3 regions of the Rhizobium sp. 10N427 genome follow, and region 3 is predicted to be linked to each of the others. Evidence: predicted binding sites of a transcription regulator. Region 3 holds the regulator's gene; each other region holds the start of a gene.
What was found. The regulator LexA, encoded in region 3, represses DNA repair genes until DNA is damaged. The targets are predictions, from matches to a motif close to TGTTCNNNNTGTGTTCNG.
Positions count from the first base shown of each region.

Region 1: the regulator LexA is predicted to act here: its motif matches at 2,428-2,445, upstream of AC1DIJ_RS06250 (ribonuclease T2 family protein).
Region 2: the regulator LexA is predicted to act here: its motif matches at 2,612-2,629, upstream of dnaE (DNA polymerase III subunit alpha).

Region 1 is NZ_JBFTID010000002.1:363,256-367,845, forward strand. It holds gene ettA (energy-dependent translational throttle protein EttA) at 1-1,562, opposite strand, end outside; gene AC1DIJ_RS06250 (ribonuclease T2 family protein) at 1,676-2,413, opposite strand; gene AC1DIJ_RS06255 (alpha/beta hydrolase) at 2,564-3,493, shown strand; gene AC1DIJ_RS06260 (DMT family transporter) at 3,508-4,461, shown strand; gene caiB (succinate--glutarate CoA-transferase) at 4,480-4,590, shown strand, end outside.
Region 2 is NZ_JBFTID010000009.1:58,779-63,368, reverse strand. It holds gene AC1DIJ_RS19440 (lipoprotein-releasing ABC transporter permease subunit) at 1-749, shown strand, start outside; gene AC1DIJ_RS19435 (ABC transporter ATP-binding protein) at 765-1,448, shown strand; gene AC1DIJ_RS19430 (DUF5680 domain-containing protein) at 1,445-1,909, opposite strand; gene AC1DIJ_RS19425 (hypothetical protein) at 1,975-2,550, opposite strand; gene dnaE (DNA polymerase III subunit alpha) at 2,853-4,590, shown strand, end outside.
Region 3 is NZ_JBFTID010000020.1:37,230-41,819, forward strand. It holds gene AC1DIJ_RS27870 (ComEC/Rec2 family competence protein) at 48-2,252, shown strand; gene lexA (transcriptional repressor LexA) at 2,233-2,946, opposite strand; gene AC1DIJ_RS27880 (VOC family protein) at 3,150-4,028, shown strand; gene kdsA (3-deoxy-8-phosphooctulonate synthase) at 4,025-4,590, shown strand, end outside.

The DNA.
Region 1 (4,590 bases), on a different contig from region 3:
AAGTTGCCTTCGAACCATTCGACATGGCCGTCACCTTCGAAGGCAAGGATATGCGTCGCCAGACGGTCGAGGAACATGCGATCGTGGCTGATGATGATGGCGCAGCCGGCGAAGTTTTCGAGCGCCGTTTCCAGCGCACCCAGCGTTTCCGTATCAAGGTCGTTGGTCGGTTCGTCGAGCAGCAACACGTTGCCGCCGGCCTTCAGCATCTTGGCAAGGTGAACGCGGTTGCGCTGACCACCCGAGAGATTGCCGACCTTCTGCTGCTGATCTCCGCCCTTGAAGTTGAAGGCGCCGCAATAGGCTCTGGAGTTCATGTCGAACTTGCCGAGCTTGATGACTTCGGCACCGCCGGAGATTTCTTCCCAGACCGTCTTGTTGCCATCCAGCGCATCGCGGCTCTGGTCGACATAGCCGAGATGCACGGTGTCGCCGATGCGCACCGAACCGGCATCCGGCTTTTCCTGGCCGGTGATCATCTTGAACAGCGTCGTCTTGCCGGCGCCGTTCGGACCGATGATGCCGACGATGCCGCCCGGCGGCAGCTTGATCGACAGGTCGTTGATCAGCGTGCGGCCTTCGAAGCCCTTGGTGATGCCTTCCATCTCGATAACGACATTGCCGAGACGCTCGGAGACCGGGATAATGATCTGCGCATCGCCGGGACGGATGCCTTCTGCGGCATCGACCAGCTGTTCGTAGGCCTTGATACGGGCCTTCGACTTCGCCTGGCGGGCCTTCGGGCTGGAAGCGATCCATTCCTGTTCGCGCGACAGCGCCTTCTGGCGGCCGGCTTCTTCGCGGTTTTCCTGCAGCATGCGCTTGGCCTTGGCCGTCAGGTAGGCAGAGTAGTTGCCTTCGTACGGAATACCGCGGCCGCGGTCGAGCTCGAGGATCCAGCCCGTGACGTTGTCGAGGAAGTAGCGGTCGTGGGTGATCATCATCACGGCGCCCGGATAATCGCGCAGGTGCTTTTCGAGCCACGCGATGGTTTCGGCGTCGAGATGGTTGGTCGGTTCGTCGAGCAGCAGCAGGTCCGGCTGCGACAGGAGCAGGCGGCAGAGTGCGATACGGCGGCGTTCACCGCCCGAGAGAATGGTGACGTCGGAATCCTTCGGCGGGCAGCGCAGCGCTTCCATCGCCATCTCGACCTGCTGTTCCAGATCCCAGAGGTTCTGGCTGTCGATGATGTCCTGGAGCTTGGCGCCCTCGTCCGCCGTCTCGTCGGAATAGTTCATCATCAGCTCGTTGTAGCGGTCGATGATCGCCGTCTTGTCGGCAACGCCCATCATGACGTTCTCGAAGGCGGTCTTTGTCGGATCGAGATGCGGCTCCTGCTCAAGGTAGCCAACGGTCGCACCGTCGGCGAGCCAGGCTTCGCCTGTGTATTCCTTGTCCTGACCGGCGATGATGCGCAGCACCGTCGACTTACCGGCGCCGTTCGGGCCAAGAATACCGATCTTGGCATCCGGGTAGAACGACAGGTTGACGTTCTCGAGAATTTTCTTGGCGCCGTAAGACTTGTTGAGTCCCGACATGTGATAAATGAACTGACGTGCCATCTTTAAACTGCTCCGCGCGCAAACGTGTAAATCCGTGGCCGCTATGTAGGCGAAACCCGGCTCCCGGGCAACGCCGAAACCGGCCTCTCTTGCGCTTTGCAGCAGTCTTTGCCTCAGAAACCGGCCGCGTCGACCACACCTTGGTCGCATCCGAAGGAGGTTCGTCCCGCCCCCTGGATCAGCGTGCCGAGATTATCGGCAGAGCCTGGCGCCACCGCATCCTCGGAAAGCCCGATCGTCAGCTCGCTGATAACCCGAACACCGCCGGCCCGGCGGCAGCTCATCTTCACCCGGTCGGCAGCGCCAGCGCCAAAACTCTTGTCGAAGGCCGCCTTGATCTGATCGGCGCTGACAGACTTGCCGACATTTGCGGCAAACAGCTCGCGCACCGCCGATGCATTGAGATCGCCGATCAGCCGCACGGCCGTGCCGAAATAGGCGTCGGCCGAAAGCTTGGTGCAGGTGCCGTGCTTGGTCCATTCGTGACGCTCGAGCGCCGATTGCGTGCCCGGCATCGCTTTTGCCAGCGCCGCCGCATTCTCCGCCGTCAGCTTGACCTCAGGCAGCGACCGCCAGTCGCCATCCTTGTCGGCCGCCTGCTCCTCCTTCGAGACGCCACAGTAATTCTGCCGCATCGGCCAGAGGCCATGGAGGGTAAAATTGGTCGCGTCGAAACGATCCCGCGTCTGGCTGGCGCATTCCGGCTTCTTCTGGTTGGTCTGGCAAAAGGCCGGCTGCCAGCTTGCAGCGAGGATGAAGCGCGTGCGCCCCTGCCCTTCCTGTGCGAAAGCCGAAGCCGCCAACAGGCCTGACAAAGCCACGATTGCCGCATGCAGAAAGAACCTGCTCATCTCCATCCCCTAGATAGAACAATACAAGAACAAGTAAGCACGAAGCGCAACGTTCCGCAACCCTGAATCGCAGCATTTTCCCCTGCAAATCGCCGCAGGCCCGCTTGCATTTGACGGCCGATCTGATCTTCTGCGCGCCGGGAGGATCGGATGTTTTCGCAAACACAATGGCTTAACGTGGCAGGCGCCTCGCTCGCCTTTCACAGCGAGATGGCCGCGGGCGCGCCACGCGGTATCCTCGTCGTCTGCCACGGCCTTGCCGAGCATTCGAAACGCTATCAGCGCTTCGCAGAGGCCATTGCCGCGCGCGGCTATCATGTCTTCGCCCACGATCACCGCGGCCACGGCGAGACCAAGGCGCCGGATGCGCCGACCGGCCAGTTCGCGAGGCGCGACGGTGTATCCCGCGTCATCGATGACGTCGCCGCCATGCGCGATCATGCAGCGAGGCTACACCCGGGGCTCCCCGTCATCCTCTTCGGCCATTCGATGGGCGGGCTGATCGCGCTCAACGCCGCGCAGACCTATCCGGAGAAATTCGATGCGGTTGCCGTCTGGAATTCGAATTTCGCCGTTGGCCTCTCCGGCCGCGCCGCACAGGTGATCCTGCGCGCCGAAAAGGCGCTGAAGGGCTCGGATGTACCAAGCGGCATGCTGCCGCGATTGACCTTCGCCGCCTGGGGTAAGTCCATTCCCGGCCACACAACGGAATTCGACTGGCTGTCGCGCGATCCGGCCGAGGTCGCGAAATATATCACCGACCCGCTCTGCGGCTTCGATGCCTCTGTATCGATGTGGCTCGACGTTTTCGAACTGACGTTCCGGGCGACGAAAAAGGAGCAACTCGACCGTCTTCCGAAGGATCGCCCGATCCATCTCGTTGGCGGCGGGCAGGATCCGGCAACGGAGCGCGGAAAAGCCGTTTTCTGGCTCTCAAGCCATTTGAAACGCCAGGGCTTCTCCCGTATCACCACTGAAATATATCAGGACTTCAGGCACGAGACCTTGAACGAGACCGGCGCAGCAGACGCCATCTCGGCCTTCGCCGATTGGTGCGACGGCGCGGTCATGCGGTCCTGAGCAGAGTATCCGAGATGGCAGGCGCTGCAATGAAGACGAACTCCTCTTCCGAAGTCACCATGGGCCTGGCGCTCATGCTTCTGTCGGTGCTGTTTTCACCGCTGATCGACATCTTCGCCAAGCTGGCGATCGCCACCGTCCCGTCAGCGGAGATCACCGCCGCGCGTTTCGCCGTCCAGGCGATCTGCATGCTGCCCGTCGTCATCTGGCGCAAGAACCTCGCCGACCTGTCGTGGAAGCAGACCTTCTATCACGCGATCCGCGGGATCATCATGACCATTTCGATGATCTCCTTCGTCGCGACGCTGAAATACATGTCGGTCGCCGATGCCATCGCCATCTTCTTTGTCGAGCCGATCATCCTGACGATCCTCAGCAGCATCTTCCTCGGCGAAGCCATCGGCTGGCGGCGCTACACAGCCTGCGGCGTCGGCTTCTTCGGCGCCATCCTCATCATCCAGCCGAGCTTCCAGGAAGTCGGCTTCGTGGCGCTGCTTCCCGTCGTCAGCGCCGTCTGCATCGCCATTTCGGCGATGATGAACCGGGCCCTGGCGCAGCGCGAAGACCCCTGGGTCATGCAGTTCCAGATGGGCCTCTGGGGCCTGCTGTTCTGCGCGATCATTCTCTATGTCGGCGAAGGCAGCGGCTCCGATGTCTTCGATCCGGTCATGCCCTCCACTATCGCCTTCGGCTACCTCGCAGGCGTCGGCGTCATGGCGGCGATCGCCGGCATTCTCGGCGTCTATGCCTATCGCGCCGCTCCGGCATCGACGCTGGCGCCGCTGCAATATTTCGAGATCGTCTCGGCGACGATCTTCGCCTGGCTGGTCTTTGGCGACTTCCCGGATGCCATCAAATGGCTCGGTATCCTGATCATCATCGCTTCGGGCCTCTACATCATCTGGCGCGAGCGGCGCTTTGCATCCAAGCCCGTATCCGATACATCTGAGGCAACACGGGCGCCGTAATCCGCCCGCGGGAGGAACATGACGGTCAGCAGCAAAAAGCCGCCGCTTGCGGGCATCAGGGTCATCGAACTGGCCCGCGTGCTTGCCGGTCCCTGGGCCGGGCAGATGTTGGCCGATCTCGGAGCCGAC
Region 2 (4,590 bases), on a different contig from region 3:
CGCTGATTTCGCCGGAAGGCGACGTCACGCCGATGGGCGTCAATCCGCGTGTCAAGTCCTACACCATATCGGGTATCTTCGAGATCGGCATGTCGGAATATGATTCCGCCATCATCTACATGCCGCTCGAGGAGGCGCAGCTCTATTTCAATTCGGAAGGGCTGGTCCAGTCGATCGAGCTCTTCGCCAACAATCCCGATGATATCGACAATCTGAGGCCGAAGGTGGAGGCTGCCGCCGGCCGCCAGATCGCCATCACCGACTGGCGCCAGCGCAACCAGACCTTCTTCTCCGCCCTTCAGGTCGAGCGCAACGTCATGTTCATGATCCTGACGCTGATCGTTCTGGTCGCGGCGCTGAACATCATCTCCGGCCTGATCATGCTGGTGAAGGACAAGGGCAGCGATATCGCCATCCTGCGCACCATGGGCGCAAGCTCCGGTGCGATCATGCGCATCTTCTTCATGACCGGCGCCGCCATCGGCATCGTCGGTACGCTGGCAGGCGTTCTGCTCGGCGTCGTCGTCTGCATCAATATCGAGTCGATCCGCCAGTTCTTCTCCTGGATCACCGGCACCATTCTCTTCAATCCGCAGCTCTATTTCCTGAGCCAGCTGCCGGCACAGATGAGCGTCAGCGAGACGACCTCTGTCGTCATCATGGCGCTGACGCTGTCCTTCCTTGCGACCATCTTCCCGGCCTGGCGCGCCTCGCGCCTCGATCCGGTGCAAGCGCTACGCTACGAATAAGGAATGCTGAACTCCATGAAACGCAATGTCGTTCTCAAGCTTTCCGGCGTCGAGCGTCACTACGGGCAGGGCGATACGGTGCTCTCCATTCTGAAGGGCGCGGATTTCACGCTGCATAGCGGCGAAATCGTCGCTCTCGTTGCACCATCGGGCACCGGCAAATCGACCCTGCTGCATCTGGCGGGTCTGCTTGAACATCCTGATGATGGCGAGGTCAGCATCAACGGTCATGCCTGCAACGGGCTCTCCGATGACAAGCGCACCGCGATCCGCCGCAGCGAGATCGGCTTCGTCTATCAGTTTCATCACCTGCTGCCGGAATTCTCGGCGCAGGAAAACATCATGATGCCGCAGATGATCTCGGGCTTGGCGCGCAAGGAAGCCGCCGTCCGCGCCCAGCAGCTGCTCGAATACATGCGCATCGGCCATCGCGGTTCCCATCGCCCAGGCGAACTCTCCGGCGGCGAGCAGCAGCGCGTGGCGATCGCCCGCGCAGTTGCCAACGCGCCGAGCCTGCTTCTCGCCGACGAGCCGACCGGCAATCTCGACCCGGAAACCGCCAACTACGTCTTCGACGCGCTGGAAGCGCTGGTTCGCCAGTCCGGTCTCGCGGCCCTGATCGCCACCCACAATCACGATCTCGCCGCGCGCATGGACCGCCGTGTGACGATCACCGACGGCAAGGTCGTCGAATTCTAAAGGCGGATCAGACCGCCGCGATAATCGAGTTCGTAAGCGCGCCGTTCTTCGACGACAATCATCTCCATGCCGCGGAAATGCCCGCAATCACCCTCGCTTCGGTCGATATACAGGCCGAACGCGTGCTCATATTCCATGCCGCCGAGAAAGCGTTTTTCACCACCATAAAGCGCCGAGAGCGCTGCCTTGATCACGGCCCCGGCGCGGCTACCGTCGATCAGCCGCGGCTCGATGATGTGGCCGAAGTAGTTCATCGCCCAGACGGGCTCGCCATTCAACCAGACGGTCTCCTGGCCTGCGAAATCGGTGCCGCCGAAATAGCTGTCGAGATAGCGCCATTCGCCGCGCTCATAGCCGATATCCTGCGATCCCGGCCGGCAGGCCGCGATCTTTGCCCCGCCGCCGACATAGGTCTGCGATTTTGCCTCGACGATGAAGTCGTTCAAGAGAGTGAGATACATGCCGCGCCTCCTGCGATATGTCTCGCAGACGTCGCGCTTTTTGTAAAGAACAAAAAGAGAACAAATCAGTTGCCGCAGATCGACTGGCCGGTTTCGGCCTTCCAGTCGGTAATGGCGATAACGCGCGGCTCCGATGTCTGATCCTTGCCGGCTTTTTGCAATTTGCCCGTCAGCGCATTGTAGTCGCAGGTGCCACCGGCATCCGGGTCGAGCGTGTCGTAATCGCTGTAGGTATAGCCGGCGACGACGAACTGGCCGTTGCGATAGGCGAGCGTCAGTGTTTGCTCCCAGCGGTCCCGGCCGATGGCGCTGTTCTGCGAATGCACGGAGATCGACGATTTCCCGGCGGCCTTGATCGACGGCTCCTGGCCGTAGATCCCGTCAACAGCCGTGCTGCCCCAGATCTTGCCGGGTGCGCTGGCCGCAAGCCGCAGCAGATCGTGGTCGTCGCGCAGATAGATGTAGATGCCGAGCTGATCGTCTTCGGCATCCGCCGCAGCCTCGGCAAGCACTGCCAGATCAGGCTTGCCGTCGCCGTTCCAATCGCCCACGGCAGCATCCACGACGCGGGCGGGGCCGGCGTCGGCGGCAATAGCGGCCTGAGCCGAAAGCAGAGCGGCGGCAAGGATTGTGAGGCGCATGTTTCTCTCCTGTTCCGCGTTAACCAAACAGAAAACAATCCTGTTGACAACGGAACAATAGCGGAACAAACTAAAAACATAACGAGTAAAGGAGAGCCAAATGACTGACATGATCCGTGACGTCGCAGCATTCACCTCCATCGCAATGTTTGTTGCCAGCTTCTCTCTGATTCTGATGGCTATGTAATTTTTCAGGGGCCGCATGGCTGCCATGCGGTTCCGGACAGGGACTTCTTCTGGACATCTCGACGGGCAGGACCGACAATGGCACCGATTCATACGGGCGATTGAAGGGACGTGTCATGGCGGATGCAGAGGGCGGATTTATCGGCGGGACGCCGGGTTTCGTTCATCTGCGCGTACACTCGGCCTATTCGCTGCTCGAGGGTGCGCTGCCGCTGAAGAAGATCCTCTACAAGGCTTCGGGCGACAGCCAGCCGGCGATTGCCATCACCGATACCAACAATCTCTTCGTCGCCCTCGAATTCGCCCAGAAGGCGATGGACGAGGGGCTGCAGCCGATCATCGGCTGCCAGATCTCCGTCGATATGGAAGACGGACTGGAAGTTGAAAAGCGCGGCGGCCAGCAGATGATGGGCAAGCTGCCTGCGATCGTCGTGCTGGCGGCAACAGCTGCCGGTTACGAGCGGCTCGTCGATCTCGTGAGCCGCGCCTATCTCGGGGGTGAAGACAATCAGGCGGTCCACGTCCGCGCCTCCTGGCTGGAGGAAGCCGGCACCGAGGGGCTGATCGCGCTCACCGGTTCGCTGGGCGGCCCCATCGATATGGCCCTGAAGCAGGGGCACATGGCGCCTGCGGTTTCGCGCCTGCTGCGTCTCAAGGCGCTGTTCGGCGACCGGCTCTATGTCGAGCTGCAGCGCCATGGCACCTATGACAAGCGCCACGAGCAGAAGATGATCGGCCTTGCCTACGAGCACGATCTGCCGCTGGTGGCGACCAACGAGGCCTTCTTCCCGGCGCGGGACGACTACGACGCGCATGACGCCTTGATGGCCGTGGCGCACAACGCCATCGTCTCCGACGACAGCCGCTTCCGCCTGACGCCGGATCACTATCTGAAGAGCCGGGCGGAGATGGCCAAGCTGTTTGCCGATCTGCCGGAGGCGCTGGAAAGCACGCTGGAGATCGCCAGACGCTGCTCCTTCGTGCTGCAGACCCGCAAGCCGATCCTGCCGCGCTTTACCGGCGCCAGCGACGACGCCGACGAGGCCGATCGCGCCGAATCCGGCGAGCTGCGCCGTCAGGCCGTCGAAGGCCTCGATATGCGTCTGGCGACGCTCGGCATGTCACCGGGCTACGAGGAAAAGGACTATCGCGACCGGCTGGAATTCGAGCTCAGCGTCATCGAGAAGATGAAATTCCCCGGCTACTTCCTGATCGTTGCCGACTTCATCAAATGGGCCAAGCTGCAGGATATTCCGGTCGGCCCGGGCCGCGGTTCCGGTGCGGGTTCGCTGGTCGCCTATGCGCTGACGATTACCGACGTCGATCCGCTGCGCTTCTCGCTGCTGTTCGAACGCTTCCTCAATCCCGACCGCGTGTCGATGCCCGACTTCGATATCGACTTCTGCCAGGACCGCCGCGAAGAGGTGATCCGCTACGTGCAGAAGAAATACGGCCGCGAGCAGGTGGCGCAGATCATCACCTTCGGTTCGCTGCAGGCGCGTGCTGCACTGCGCGACGTCGGCCGCGTGCTCGAAATGCCCTATGGCCAGGTCGACAAGATCTGCAAGCTGGTGCCGAACAACCCGGCCAATCCGACGCCGCTGTCGAAGGCGATCGAGGAAGAGCCGAAGCTGCAGGAAGAGGCGGCCAAGGAGCCCGTCGTCGCCCGTCTGCTCGACATCGCCCAGAAGATCGAAGGCCTTTACCGCCATGCCTCGACCCACGCCGCCGGTATCGTCATCGGCGACCGTCCGCTGTCGAAGCTGGTGCCGATGTATCGCGATCCGCGCTCCGACATGCCGGTCACCCAGTTCAACATGAAATGGGTGGAACAGGCCGGCCTGGTGAAGTTCG
Region 3 (4,590 bases):
AAAGCCTGCCGGCCTGCGCTGTCGAAGAACTGGCTTATGGCGGCCGCATGTTGTTTGCGCCGGTGGCGCTCGGACTGGGCTCCGTTCTCTGGTTTGCCTGCGGCGCAGACATTTCACCGGCTGTGCCGCTTTCATGCGCAATCGCGCTACTTCTGCTGCTCGCAGTGACGGATCGCGGCCGGGAGTGGAGCCGGATCTGCCTAGTCTCCATGATGTTGATCGCTGTTGGCATCCTCGCCGCACAATTCGAGACCTGGAGAGCCGGTACTGTCGTTCTCGATTCGGCGGTAACGACAACGCTGACAGGCCGCGTAGAGCGGCGGGAAAGCGATGGCCGCGGCGGCTGGCGGTATCTGCTGGCGCTCAAGGCGACGGAGAACCCGGCGCTGAAACGGCCGCCAGAGCAGGTGATCGTGATTGCGCGCGGCCAGAAAGCGGAGTTCCAAACCGGGGCTTGGCTGAAGGGCAGGGCAAGGCTGACGCCGCCGTCAGGCCCCGCTCTTCCCGGCCTCAACGACTTTTCGTTCGGTGCCTATTTCGACGGCGTCGGTGGCAACGGTTTCTTTTATGGTGCCCCTGCCGTAGTTCCGGCGGCCGAACCCGGGCCCGGATCGATGCAGGATCGCGCGCTTGAATGGCTTTATCGCCTCAGAAGCGGCATCGGCGATCGTATCAGAGGTATCCTGCCTGGCGACACCGGCGCTTTCGCCGCCGCTCTCGTCACGGACGAGCGCCGCGCCATTTCGAGCGAGACGACCGAGGCGCTGCGCCAATCCGGGCTTGCGCATATCATTGCCATTTCCGGTCTCAACATGGCGCTGTCGGCAGGCATCTTCTTCGTCGGCTTCCGCAGCGTGCTCAGCCTGTTTCCGGCTGTCGTCCAGGCCTATCCCGTCAAGAAGATCGCCGCAGCCGGTGCGCTTGCCGCCGTCACCGCCTATTTCCTGATCTCGGGCTTCGCCGTCTCCGCCGAACGCGCCTTCATCATGATGGCGATCATGTTGGCCGCAGTCTTCTTCGACCGGCCGTCGATCAGTCTGCGCAACGTAGCCCTATCGGCGCTGGTGATCATTGTCCTCTCGCCCTTGGAGATCATGGGACCAAGCTTCCAGATGTCCTTCGCCGCGACACTGGCCCTCGTCGCGGGCTATGCGCTCTGGAAGGAGAGGCCGGTGCGCGACCGGCCCTTCGCAAAGTTTCGCGCAGTCAGGATGCTGTCTTCCGCCGCGGCGTTCTTCGGTGGCATTCTGCTGACCTCCGTCATCGGCGGCTTCTCGACCGCGTTGTTCTCGGTCGAGCACTTCCACCGGCTGACGGCCTATGGCCTGCCAGCCAATCTCGCTGCCATGCCGATCATCTCCTTCATCATCATGCCGTTCGGCCTCATTGCCATGCTGCTGATGCCCTTCGGCCTCGATGCATGGGCGTGGCAGGTGACGGGCTTCGGGCTCGATCTGGTGATCGCCATCGCCAGGACGGTTGCTTCATGGGGCGGCGATATCGGCGTCGGGCGCCTGGCGTCTTGGTATTTTCCCGCGGCGGTGACAGGTTTCCTGCTGCTGACTTTGCTGCGCAGCCGCATGCGCCATCTAGGCACCGCGATCTTGGTGGCATCGACGACAGCCGCCGCGATGTTGGGAGGTCCTCCGCCGCCGAAAATCGTGATTGCCGAGGACGGGAGCATGGCGGGCATCGTCAGTGACAACGGCCTCGCCACCAATCGCGAGCGGCCACCGGGCTTTATCTTTGATCAATGGAGGCGCGCTCTGGTGATCGATAAGCATTTGTCACCGGCGTTCCCGGCGCTCCCGGATATTCCAACCGCACCGCGCGGTGAAAGGCTGAAACTGACAGAGGCACAGCAGAACGACACCATGAACGCGATCAAGGCCAGTGCGACGGGCGAGCGCTTCTCATGCGTGAAAAAGGCCTGGTGTACGGCGAAGCTCGACAGTGGTTCGATCCTGACCGTGATCGAGAATGCGGCGTTCCTTGGCCCAGCCTGCGACATATCCGATATCGTCGTCACACCGGTTCGCCTGCGCCTCGATACCTGCCGCTCAGGCGCCCTGCTTTTCACCGGGGAGACACTGCGGAAGACAGGCGCTGTCGAGCTTCGTTTCCCCAATGGGATCGCCGAAATCACCACATCATTCGAGGGTCTCGACCGGCCCTGGACCGGCCACCGCGCCTACGATTGGCGCAGCGGCACTTTTGGTGAAAGCGAGACGCTCAGTGATAGCGGCGGATAAGGCCAACGAGCTTGCCCTGAACCTTGACGCGGTCCGGTCCGAAAATACGGGTTTCGTAAGCCGGGTTGGCAGCTTCGAGCGCAATGGATGCACCCTTGCGGCGAAAGCGCTTCAGCGTTGCCTCTTCGTCATCGACGAGAGCAACGACGATATCACCGGCATTGGCGGTATTGGTGTTGCGGATGATGACCGTATCGCCGTCGAAGATGCCGGCCTCGATCATCGAGTCGCCCTTGACCTCAAGAGCATAATGTTCACCGTTTCCGAGCATGTCGGCGGGAACAGTGATGTCGTGTGTGTTCTGCTGGATCGCCGAAATCGGCACACCGGCTGCGATCCGGCCCATGACCGGCACGGAGATCGACGTGTGATTGTCCTCGTTCGCCGGCTTCGGCGGCGCGACGGGCTGCGGCTTGCCAAGGCTGCCTTCGATGACGCTCGGCGAGAAGCCGCGGCGCGGCTGAATGCTCGGGCTGTAGGCTTCCGGAAGCTTGATGACCTCGAGTGCGCGCGCCCTGTTCGGTAGGCGGCGAATGAAGCCACGTTCTTCCAGAGCCGTGATCAGGCGATGGATGCCCGACTTGGAAGCCAGGTCGAGCGCATCCTTCATCTCGTCGAAGGACGGCGGTACGCCGGACTCCTTCATCCGCTCGTGAATGAAGAGGAGAAGCTCCTGTTGTTTGCGCGTCAGCATCGAAGTCTTTCCCCAGATTCGTGAAACAAAGCCAGAACGGACACTATATGTTCCATATGTGTTCCGCAAGTGCCTAAATATTGGTAAAACTTCCGATGATTTTTCGTCGTTTTTGAAAGTTTATTTGCCGCATTGGTGATCCACGCTTGCGCTTTGCCGGGCAGGGCGTGCAAATCTCTGCCGGCTTCACCGGAGGAACCGCCATGACGCATCCGCTCGATCATCTGGTACTGCCCGTGACCCATATCGACGTTGCCCGCGAGCGACTCGGGCGTCTCGGTTTCACCGTCGCGGCCGATGGCCGTCATCCGTTCGGAACGGAGAATGCCTGCGTCTTCTTGGCCGACAAGACCTATCTCGAACCGCTCGGTGTCGCGAGCCAAGCGGAGTGCGACGCGGCAGTCGCGAAGGGCAACAGCTTCGTCGCCCGCGATCAGGCCTTCCGCTTCCGCTGCGGCGATGATGGTTTTTCAGCCATCGTCTTCGGCACCGATGATGCCGATGCGGACAAGGCTTCCTATGACGGCGCGCAGCTCAGCGGCGGTGATATGGTCGAATTCTCGCGGCCGATCGTCATGCCCGACGGAACGCAGGCGACAGGCGCCTTCAAGCTCGCCTTTGCCGCCGATCTCCGGGCACCCGATGTCTTCTTCTTCGCCTGCCAGCGGATCAACGCCTTTCCGGCCGATCGCAAGGCACTGGAAACCCATGCAAACGGCGTCACCGGCATCAGCGAGATTGCCCTGAGCGCTGAGGATCCGCAGGCCTTCGCCGAATTTCTGGAGACGGCCAGCGGTGGAGTGGAGCCTAAGGAGGCGGCACTCGGCCTATCCTTCGAATTGCCGAACGGGAGACTTTCCATCTTCTCGAACGAGGGCATGGAGGCCTATTTCGATGCCGAGCCACTTGTCACCGATAACGGCCTCAGGGCGCGCGCAATCGTCTTTTCGGTCGGTGATCTGGCCGTGACAGCGGCGCATTTGGCTGCTAACGGGATCACCCATGTCAGTATGAACAATCGTCTGCTGGTGAAGCCGGCGCCGGGACAAGGCGCAATCTTTGCCTTCGAGGAGACCCAATGACAAATACCAATGCAGAAGTCGTCGCCGGCGAGAGTGCTGGACGCGTTACTTTTTCGAATACGGGCAAGCTGTCGCTGATCGCCGGTCCTTGCCAGATGGAAAGCCGCGACCACGCTTTCATGGTCGCCGGTGTTCTGAGCGAACTCTGCAAGTCGCTCGGTATCGGCCTCGTCTATAAGTCGTCTTTCGACAAGGCGAACCGCACATCGCTTTCCGCCGAGCGCGGCATCGGTCTTGAAAAGGCGCTTGAAGTCTTCTCCGATCTGAAGAAGGAATTCGGCTTTCCCGTTCTGACCGACATCCACACGGAAGAGCAGTGCGAGCAGGTGGCTTCCGTCGCCGACATCCTGCAGATCCCGGCCTTCCTCAGCCGCCAGACCGACCTTCTCGTTGCCGCCGCCAAGACCGGCCGGATCGTCAACGTCAAGAAGGGCCAGTTCCTGGCGCCCTGGGACATGAAGAATGTTCTCACCAAGCTGAATGCCAGCGGTAATCCGAACATCCTGCTCTGCGAACGCGGCGCCTCCTTCGGTTACAACACGCTGGTATCGGACATGCGCTC